2 regions of the Metabacillus sp. SLBN-84 genome follow, and region 2 is predicted to be linked to the other one. Evidence: riboswitches for the same ligand, from Rfam matches in the RefSeq annotation. Region 2 holds a riboswitch; the other holds the start of a gene.
What was found. A riboswitch is a leader RNA that binds a small molecule or an ion and turns the genes downstream of it on or off. The one in region 2 is predicted to bind S-adenosylmethionine.
Positions count from the first base shown of each region.

Region 1: it holds a riboswitch for S-adenosylmethionine, as region 2 does, so the genes downstream of both, RKD52_RS20890 (Na+/H+ antiporter NhaC family protein) here and RKD52_RS17025 (MetQ/NlpA family ABC transporter substrate-binding protein) in region 2, are expected to answer to the same signal.

Region 1 covers NZ_JBRJIP010000004.1:35,340-39,767, forward strand. Annotated here, with positions in the region: gene RKD52_RS20885 (CarD family transcriptional regulator) at 534-1,010, opposite strand; gene RKD52_RS20890 (Na+/H+ antiporter NhaC family protein) at 1,330-2,622, opposite strand; SAM riboswitch class I at 2,745-2,852, opposite strand; gene RKD52_RS20895 (SMI1/KNR4 family protein) at 3,050-3,541, opposite strand; gene RKD52_RS20900 (TetR/AcrR family transcriptional regulator) at 3,794-4,420, shown strand; gene RKD52_RS20905 (GNAT family N-acetyltransferase) at 4,417-4,428, shown strand, end outside.
Region 2 covers NZ_JBRJIP010000001.1:3,341,033-3,345,460, reverse strand. Annotated here, with positions in the region: gene RKD52_RS17035 (phytoene desaturase family protein) at 1-487, shown strand, start outside; gene RKD52_RS17030 (phytoene/squalene synthase family protein) at 480-1,313, shown strand; SAM riboswitch class I at 1,459-1,566, shown strand; gene RKD52_RS17025 (MetQ/NlpA family ABC transporter substrate-binding protein) at 1,635-2,450, shown strand; partial or broken gene RKD52_RS17020 (protein adenylyltransferase SelO) at 2,745-4,200, shown strand; gene RKD52_RS17015 (phytoene desaturase family protein) at 4,243-4,428, opposite strand, start outside.

The sequences.
Region 1 (4,428 bases), on a different contig from region 2:
GACCATCACCACTAATCTTACCTATATGTGAATGAAACAAAAAATGGTTTCCTAGTCTGGAAACCATTTTTGCATTTGACCATATGGTGTTACCCATTCGATTATCTTTTTTACGTAAAGAAGAAACAATTACTATTCACTGTCTCAGTTGATGTACAAAATTCTCAAGGATAGAGGTGATATTGATTGTTTTTTTCTAGAAATAACGGACTAGATAATAAATTGTATACCTAAAACAATGAAAGCCCTACCTCTCTTTCATCCTTACGGCTCCTTGTCCGTGCCAGTGTGAATCAGGATTGCAAAAATCAAGCGATTATTTTATCGAGTTATTTGATGAAACTTCAAACGTTCGTAAAAGAAATTCAAAAATAGAAATGGATTAGATTGCAGAAATAACAAAAGAGGTTAATGCTCTAATAGTGAGCTGAAGAAGTTGGCTGATTTTGAAAAGATTTACTCTTAATAAGCATCATATTCCCGTCAAATTCAGGGTATTCTCGGGAGTTGTAATACATTATCTATAATTAACCTTAACAGAAACTACTTATTTGATTATCAGTGATCCCTTTAATGACTCCCAGTTCACTAATCAAAAATTCATGTGCGTTATCCAACATTTTTTTTTCACTTGTATTAAGTGCCTTTTCTTTCTTCATACGCATTAAATCGCGTATAACTTCAGCACCTTCTTGTATGTTGCCAGTTTTAATTTTGTCCGTGTTCACTTTATACCTTTGTTTCCACGTCAGTAATTTATCTGATTCTCCATGCTGAAAAATGTGTATGATGTGCTTTAATGCAATTATGTCAGTAACTGGGCGTATACTTGAACTCAATATTTTATCTGTAGGAATCATGACCTGCATATTACCTATTAACATATTTATGACATAATACTGTTGGTTTTTTCCTGATATTTCCTTATCTTCTATAGCTTTAATTACACCGACTCCGTGCATTGGATAAACAATGTTATCGCCAATTTGAAACAAATAATCCACCTCCATATATGGTAACCTTCTTAAGCTTAACATGTATATTGTTTTTAATCAAATTTTTAATAATATCATAAATTAATTTTATGTGTCAACTACTTTTTCTTTGAAGATCAAAAAATGAAAAATTAGAAGGAAATCCTGCTAATTCCTATGCGATTTGATATGTTAAATTTGAGTAAGAATTACAAGTAAACCTATTTATATCAATAAAAAAGCATACCAATTTATATGCAAATTAGTATGCTGATTGATATTTTATTTACCGTGTTATTTAGCAGTTTGCACCTTTCAGCCGAACCCGTTACCAAAAAGGACGCTGTTCATTTTCTTACGCTGCTTTTCTTTTAAATCGCGGAAATTGAATCAAGATCGCCACAATACCGCACAGGGCAATCAGTACCGGATAAAACGAGTACGGCAGAATGCTTGTCGGCGAGATGGAAGCAAATTCAGCCGCTGAAAGCATCTGCGCACCGTAGGGGATCAGTCCCTGGATGCTGCATGAAAAGATATCGAGAAGACTGGCTGATTTTCGTTTATCGATTTCATACTTGTCCGCCATATCTTTGGCAAGTGGGCCAGTCGCAATGATTGAGATTGTGTTGTTTGCCGTTGCAAGGTTCGTTGAGCTGACAAGGCCTGCAATCGCAAATTCCGCTCCTTTTTTGGAGGAAATGCGCTTTGTCATGGTTTCGAGAATAAAGTGAATGCCGCCATTACGCTTGATAAGCTCTACCATACCGCCAATCAGGAGCGAAAGAATGACAAGCTCGGCCATTCCCATAATGCCGTCTGTTATTTTCTGCAGAAACGCTGTTAATGTGTAGCTGCCGTCTGCTATTCCAATCATACCGGAAAGGATAATTCCGCCTGCAAGAACAACAATCACATTCATTCCGAGCAGGGCTGCTGCAAGAACCCCGATGTATGGAAGCATTTTTACCCAGCTGTATGCGTCGGGCGAAACAGGCGCCTGACCTCCAAGTGTCATCACAAACAGAATGACGCACGTTACGATGGCTGCAGGCAGGACGATGAAGAAGTTTACTTTAAACTTGTCTCTCATTTCCGTTTGCTGTGTTCGAACAGCCGCAATGGTTGTATCCGAGATGAACGATAAGTTATCTCCAAACATGGCACCGCCAATAATGGCACCCATTGCAAGAGCCGCAGAGATGTCTGCCTCTGTACTTATTCCGACTCCAATCGGCGCAAGAGCTGCAATCGTTCCTGTAGAGGTACCCATCGCAAGCGAAATAAACGCACCAATGATAAACAGTCCTGCAATCAGCAGGCTTTGAGGGAGAAAGGTAAGTGCCAGGTTAACCGTTGATTCAACGGCTCCCATCCCTTTTGCCACCTCCGAAAAAGCACCCGCAAGAATAAAGATAAAGACCATGATCATTAAGTCGGGGTGTCCGGCTCCTTTTGAAAAGCTCTCCACTTTTGATGTGAAGCTTTCTTTCCGGTTCATGATAAGAGCTGCTGCTGCGGCAACAAGGATTGCCACAAGGATCGGCATTTTATAGAAGTCTCCTGTGATGATGCCCGATCCCACAAACAGTCCGATGAAAATAACGAGGGGCAAAAGTGCCCAGCCGTTAGCTTTTGTGTCCATAATAACCACCTTTCAATTCTTCATATTCATAGTGTTCCGCTCTCTGCTGATAAAAGCAGCCGCATAAAAAAAGATCTCCTCTTGATAACAAGAAGAGATCCTATATCCGGAATGGAAATAAGCTCTTCTCATTTTTCAAGCGCATGGCTTGCTGGAATTGGCACAGCACTCAAGAATGCGAGTCCGCTGCCGAGGCATCACAGGGCCAGTCCCTCTGCCTCTCTTAATAAGAAGATGATATGTGTGTTTTAAAAAATACCTTTACTACATTAAGGGGTTGCGGTGCAAAAGTCAAATGGCAGTTTTTACTCGAATTATATTCTAAATTATTTTAGTTTTTTGTTAATTCTCTAAATGAAATATAGGGTTCAATAGCAGAAGCAGAAATAGAAAAAGGGCCAATACAATTTCGTATCGGCCCTTTTTCTATTTATTTCATTAACCAGAATAATTCACCTTCAAATTCAATTAGTTTTTCTATAAACTCTTCAAAGGTCATTTTAAGGTTTTGTGGAGGATCGCTATTATCAATGTCCTCATAAAATAAATAATCTTTTTCTCCTCTTTTAACTTTTTCTTCGTCTATTAAAAAATATCCAACATCTGCGTATCTCATTACACAATAATATTTTTGAGGAATTAGATGAGAAATAGAGAGGGTTTCTTGTATTGTTTCCTTTAAACTGTGGACAAAAACGCCGCTCCCCCAATCATCAGTGGAAATTCTTACCCCATTATGTAAGGTTAAAAACGTCTTATAGTCATCCGGTAAAACAAAGTTAAATTCATTCAATTCTTGTAATGATGCGGGGTCAAAAAACAAACATTTCTTTTCTGCTACCGTACCATCACTCAAATGAATTCGAATTCTACCATCTCCATCTAGCTTCGCTTTCAAAGACTTCAATGTCTCTATGATCATTTTCCACCTCAAAAAGTTACTATTTATTCCCCAAAGGAGTAACAGTTTGTTGATGCATTCCTTCTGGCAGGGCGTATAAATTTATCATATCATTATTTCCTCCTCTTTCCAGTGGATTTATATGAGGCACAACCAATGGAGACCAATGGCAGTTTTTACTCGATTCATAATCAAAATTGTTTGAATTTTTCGTTGTGTATGGAATAATATGGACTATATAGTCGGTTTTAAAAAAAGAAGGGCGGGCTGCAAATGGCTCCAATTGTATCAGAGGAATATAAGGAGAAGAAGAAGCGGCATATTCTGGACAGTTCTCTGAAGGCGTTCGGTGAAAAAGGGTTCCAGCTGGCCACCATCGATGACATTGTAGCAGAATCCGGATTGAGCAAAGGAGCCATCTATAACTATTTCAAAAGCAAGGAAGAGATTTATCTGCAGCTGATGCAAAGAAAGACAGAAGAAAATATCGCAGGATTAAAAGAACGTTTCCGTATAAAGGAAACGGCTGAAGAAAAGCTCAGGCAGTTTTTCGAAAACTATCTGGAGATCAAGCTTTCACCGGACTGGCAGCGGATGATCGGCGTTCATCTTGAGTTCTGGATTCATTCAGGACGGGATGAAGAGCTGAAACGGGTGATGACGGCAAGGTATGAGGAAGTTTACCGGACGCTGCTGATGGAGATTTTGCAGGAAGGAACCGAGCGGAAGGAATTCCGGCCGGATGTAAATCCTGCGATTATCTCGTCCATGGTTTGGGGAACGATTGACGGCACCTGCCTACATTATTCTGTCATCGGAAATGACTATCCGTTCCGGGAACAGATAAAGACACTTGAAGAAATGGTTTTTATGTACGTAAGAAAAGGGGAGAGAGAATGATCACATGT
Region 2 (4,428 bases):
CTTTGAAACAAAAGAAGTTCCGTCAGATCCTTCCATCTACGCATTTCATCCTTCTGTAATCGATTCCTCACTTGCACCCGAGGGACACGGCGTTTTATACGCGCTTGTGCCGGTGCCGTCAGGCAGTTCGATCAACTGGGGGGAACAGGAAGGGTTCGTTGAAAAGATTATTGATCAGCTTGAAGAAAGAGGATTCCCCGGACTCAGAAAGTCGATCCAGTGGAAAAAAGTCAGAACACCGGATGACAAAGAAATGGAAGGACTCTTTCAGGGAGGAAGCTTCGGCATCGCTCCGACTTTGTTTCAATCCGGCGTGTTCAGACCGCAGGTTAAACCATCCAAGCTCACAAACGTTTATGCAGCAGGAGCTTCGATTCACCCCGGAGGCGGAGTCCCGATCGTGATGCAGGGGGCGAAGCTGATGGTTTCTGCCATCTTATCCGATCATCAAAACAAAGAGAGGGAAGGAGTGAGTCTGAGTGGTTGATTTAAAACAAGCCTATCAGCAATGTGAAGAAGTCATCCGGCATCATTCTAAAACTTTCTATAAAGCTTTTTCGCTTCTGCCTCCCAAAAAAAGAAAAGCAGTGTGGGCTGTTTATGCATTCTGCAGAATCGTCGATGACATTGTAGACGAGGGAGAGAGGCCAAGCGAAGAATTAATGGCATTCACGGCTGAATTTGACTCTTTTCTAAGAGGGGACTACTCCAGAGACAATTTCATGTGGGTGGCCCTTCACGATACATTCACCAATTACGATATGGATGTGGAAGCTTTCCGGGACATGATTAAAGGCCAGGGAATGGATCTTGTCAAAATCCGCTATCAGTCTATGGAAGAAGTGCTCGATTATTCGTATCACGTTGCAAGCACAGTCGGCCTCATGCTTTTGCCGGTGCTTGCTCCGAAAAAGACAAGCCTTCTTCGGGAAGGGGCTATTGCTCTTGGACTCGGCATGCAGCTGACGAACATCCTAAGGGATATCGGAGAAGATCTTGAACGCGGCCGCATTTATGTCCCTGAAGAGGTGATGGCAAGACATAAAATGACCGAATTTGATCTGCAGCAGCAGAAGGTAACCCCTGAATTTATCCGAGTATGGGAGCATCTTGCGGCAGAAGCGGAAAAGCATTATGATACAGCGATGCTGACTATGCATGAATACCCTCTGCATTCCCGCGCACCTGTGAAAGCGGCCGGCCACTTTTACCGTGCGATCCTTAATAAAATCCGCTTAAATGACTACAATGTGTTCGGTGAGCGGAATTTTGTGTCAAGTGAAGAAAAACATGCGATCCTTTCGCAGATCTGATTTTGAACACAGCTCTGAGCTGCACCGTCTTCATCGGGACGGTGCTTTTTAGCAGAGTGTTAATCTTACTATTTTGATTATTCTAAAATAGTGATTGACAGAACCCAATACACAGTATAAGATTACGTTATTCAATTTAATAGCTTGCTTATCAAGAGTGACTGAGGGAACAGGCCCCTGCGACGTCCGGCAACCTCCTTAATTGGAACGGTGCTAAATCCTGCAGAATGTTCTTCATTCTGAAAGATAAGTCGTCATACATACGATTCCTCTTTCTGAATGAAGGAGGAATTTTTTTATTCAATCTAGGGGGAAAAAGACATGAAGAAAATGGTATTGGCATTATTAGTGGCAGGAGCGGGAATCCTGTCTGCGTGCGGCGCAGAAGAAACAAATGGAGAGAAGAAAGAAATTAAAATCGGCGCATCAGCCGGTCCATACACAGATATGGTGGAACTGGCCATTAAACCCGGCCTTGAAAAGAAAGGATATGAAGTTGAGGTTATTCAGTTCAACGATTATATTCAGCCTAATAATGCCCTTGGCAATGATGAACTGGATGCAAACCTGTTTCAGCACAAAATTTACATGGAAACATTCGCTGAGCAAAGCAAACTGGAGCTTTCGGAAATTATCACAGTTCCGACGGCCCCAATGGGATTGTATTCTGATAAAGTAAAGGACATTGATGAAGTCAAAGAGGGTGCCTCAGTCGCCATTCCAAACGATCCGACGAATGCTGCCAGGGCGCTTCATATTCTGAAGGACGCAGGACTGATTCAGTTAAATGAAGAGGTCAGCCCGCTTCAAGTATCTGAAAAAGATGTGACGGAGAATCCTAAAAAACTGACGTTCCTTCCGATCGAAGCTGCACAGCTTCCAAGAGCTGTAGAAGATGCGGACCTTTCTGCCGTGCCGGGGAATTTTGCTCTTGCAGCTAAAATGGACCTTGCGGATGCGGTGACTCTCGAGAACATGAACGATGTACACCGCAATCGCGTTGTGATGAACACAAAAGACGCTGAGTCGGAAATCGCCAAGGATATTAAAGACGTTGTTCAATCCGAAGAGTTTGAGGAGGCAATAGACAAAGATTTTAAAGGATTTGGAAAGCCTGAGTGGATGGAAGGCAAATAAATGGAGCAGAATGAAAACAGTCCGTATTGGGCTGTTTTTCTGATGGGAATTATAAAAAATGAGTTGTGAAAAACTTTGAAACGTGATCGGCGTCCAGCTCCACCGCCTAGATCCTCTGTCAGAACAAATCCAGCAAAAAAGTCAAACCCGGACTTTTCTGCCGGATTCTTATCTGCCTATCGGATCTGTTCAAGGCGTTTCCGCTTTTGTTATTTCTTGAGTAAATTCGCTTCCTCTGAAATAATTGAAATACAGTTTATCCTAAACCTGAATGAAAACAAGAAAGGAGACAGGATGAATAATTTAACCAGCGGATGGAAATTTGACAACAGCTACATGCGTCTTCCGTCACTCTTTTTTGCCAGTCAGAAACCGGCTGCGGCAAGTTCTCCTGAAATAGTGCTGTTCAATGAAAAACTGGCTGTTTCTCTCGGTCTCAGCGCTGACACATTAAAAAGCGATGCGGACGTTTTCGCGGGAAACCGGATTCCAGATGGTGCAGAGCCGATTGCACAAGCATATGCCGGCCACCAATTTGGCCCATTTTACAATGCTTGGAGACGGCCGGGCGATCCTGATTGGTGAGCACTTGACGCCGGATGGCCGGAGAATCGATATGCAGCTGAAAGGCGGAGGAAGGACGAAATTTTCCCGGGGAGGCGACGGCCGGTCTGCTCTTGGTCCAATGCTTCGAGAGTACATTATCAGTGAAGCCATGCATGGTCTCGGCATCCAGACGACACGGAGTCTTGCAGTGGTCACGACGGGGGATGCTGTGATCCGGGAATCGTTTTTGCCTGGTGCAGTTCTGACCCGGATCGCTTCAAGCCACATTAGGGTTGGCACCTTCCAGTATGCGGCTAACTGGGGAAGCATAGAGGATTTAAAGACGCTTGCTGACTATGCAATCAAGCGGCATGATCCAGAGATTGAAGAAAATGAACACGCCTATTTGTCCTTTTTAAAGAAAGTGATTGACCGTCAGGCTGAACTCATTGCCAAATGGCAGCTTGCAGGATTTATTCACGGTGTCATGAACACAGACAACATGACAATCAGCGGAGAAACCATCGATTACGGACCATGTGCCTTTATGGACGCATATGATCCGGGAACTGTATTTAGCTCCATTGATGTCAATGGCCGCTATGCATACGGAAATCAGCCTTACATCGGAGGATGGAACCTTGCAAGACTGGCAGAATCCCTTTTGCCGCTGCTTCATGAGGATGAAGAAAAGGCGGTTGAGATTGCGCAGGATACCCTCTCAGCGTACAGTGATTTGTATCAGCAGTACTGGCTTAATGGAATGAGGGCTAAATTGGGCTTGTTCACTCAGGAAGAAGAGGACGAGTCTCTCGTTCAGGAATGGCTGAAGTTGATGCAGAAGCATCATGCGGATTACACAAATTCGTTCAGGTCACTCACGACTGGTTCATACGGGGACTCTGCCCTGTTTCAATCAGAGGAGTTCGGAAAGTGGAATCGTCTTTGGGAAGAGAGGCTAAGCAGGCAGACGCAATCAAAAGAGGAGTCGCTGCAGCTGATGAAAAACAGCAACCCCGCAGTCATTGCCCGCAATCACCGGGTAGAAGAGGCCCTTGCAGCCGCTGCTGAGGGAAATTACAGTGTGACTGAGAGGCTGCTGCGTGTATTGGAAAATCCGTATGCGTACTCTCCGGAACAGGAAGAATACTGCAAGCTTCCTCTGAATGACGATCAGCCTTACAAGACTTATTGTGGTACGTGAGATGATAAAAAAACTGTTTCCCGCATTCAGGGAAACAGTTTTTTAGCTTCTGTGCCTTGAAGCAACAGCCTCCCCGACGTTCATACCGCTCAGTGTTACCATGGGCGAACCTCCTCCGGGATGGGTGCTGCCGCCAACGAAGGAAAGATTGCGGATGTCTTTTGAAAAATTGGAAGGCCGGAGAAAGGCGTCCATTTTTCTGTTGGCTGAGATGCCGTAAAGAGCTCC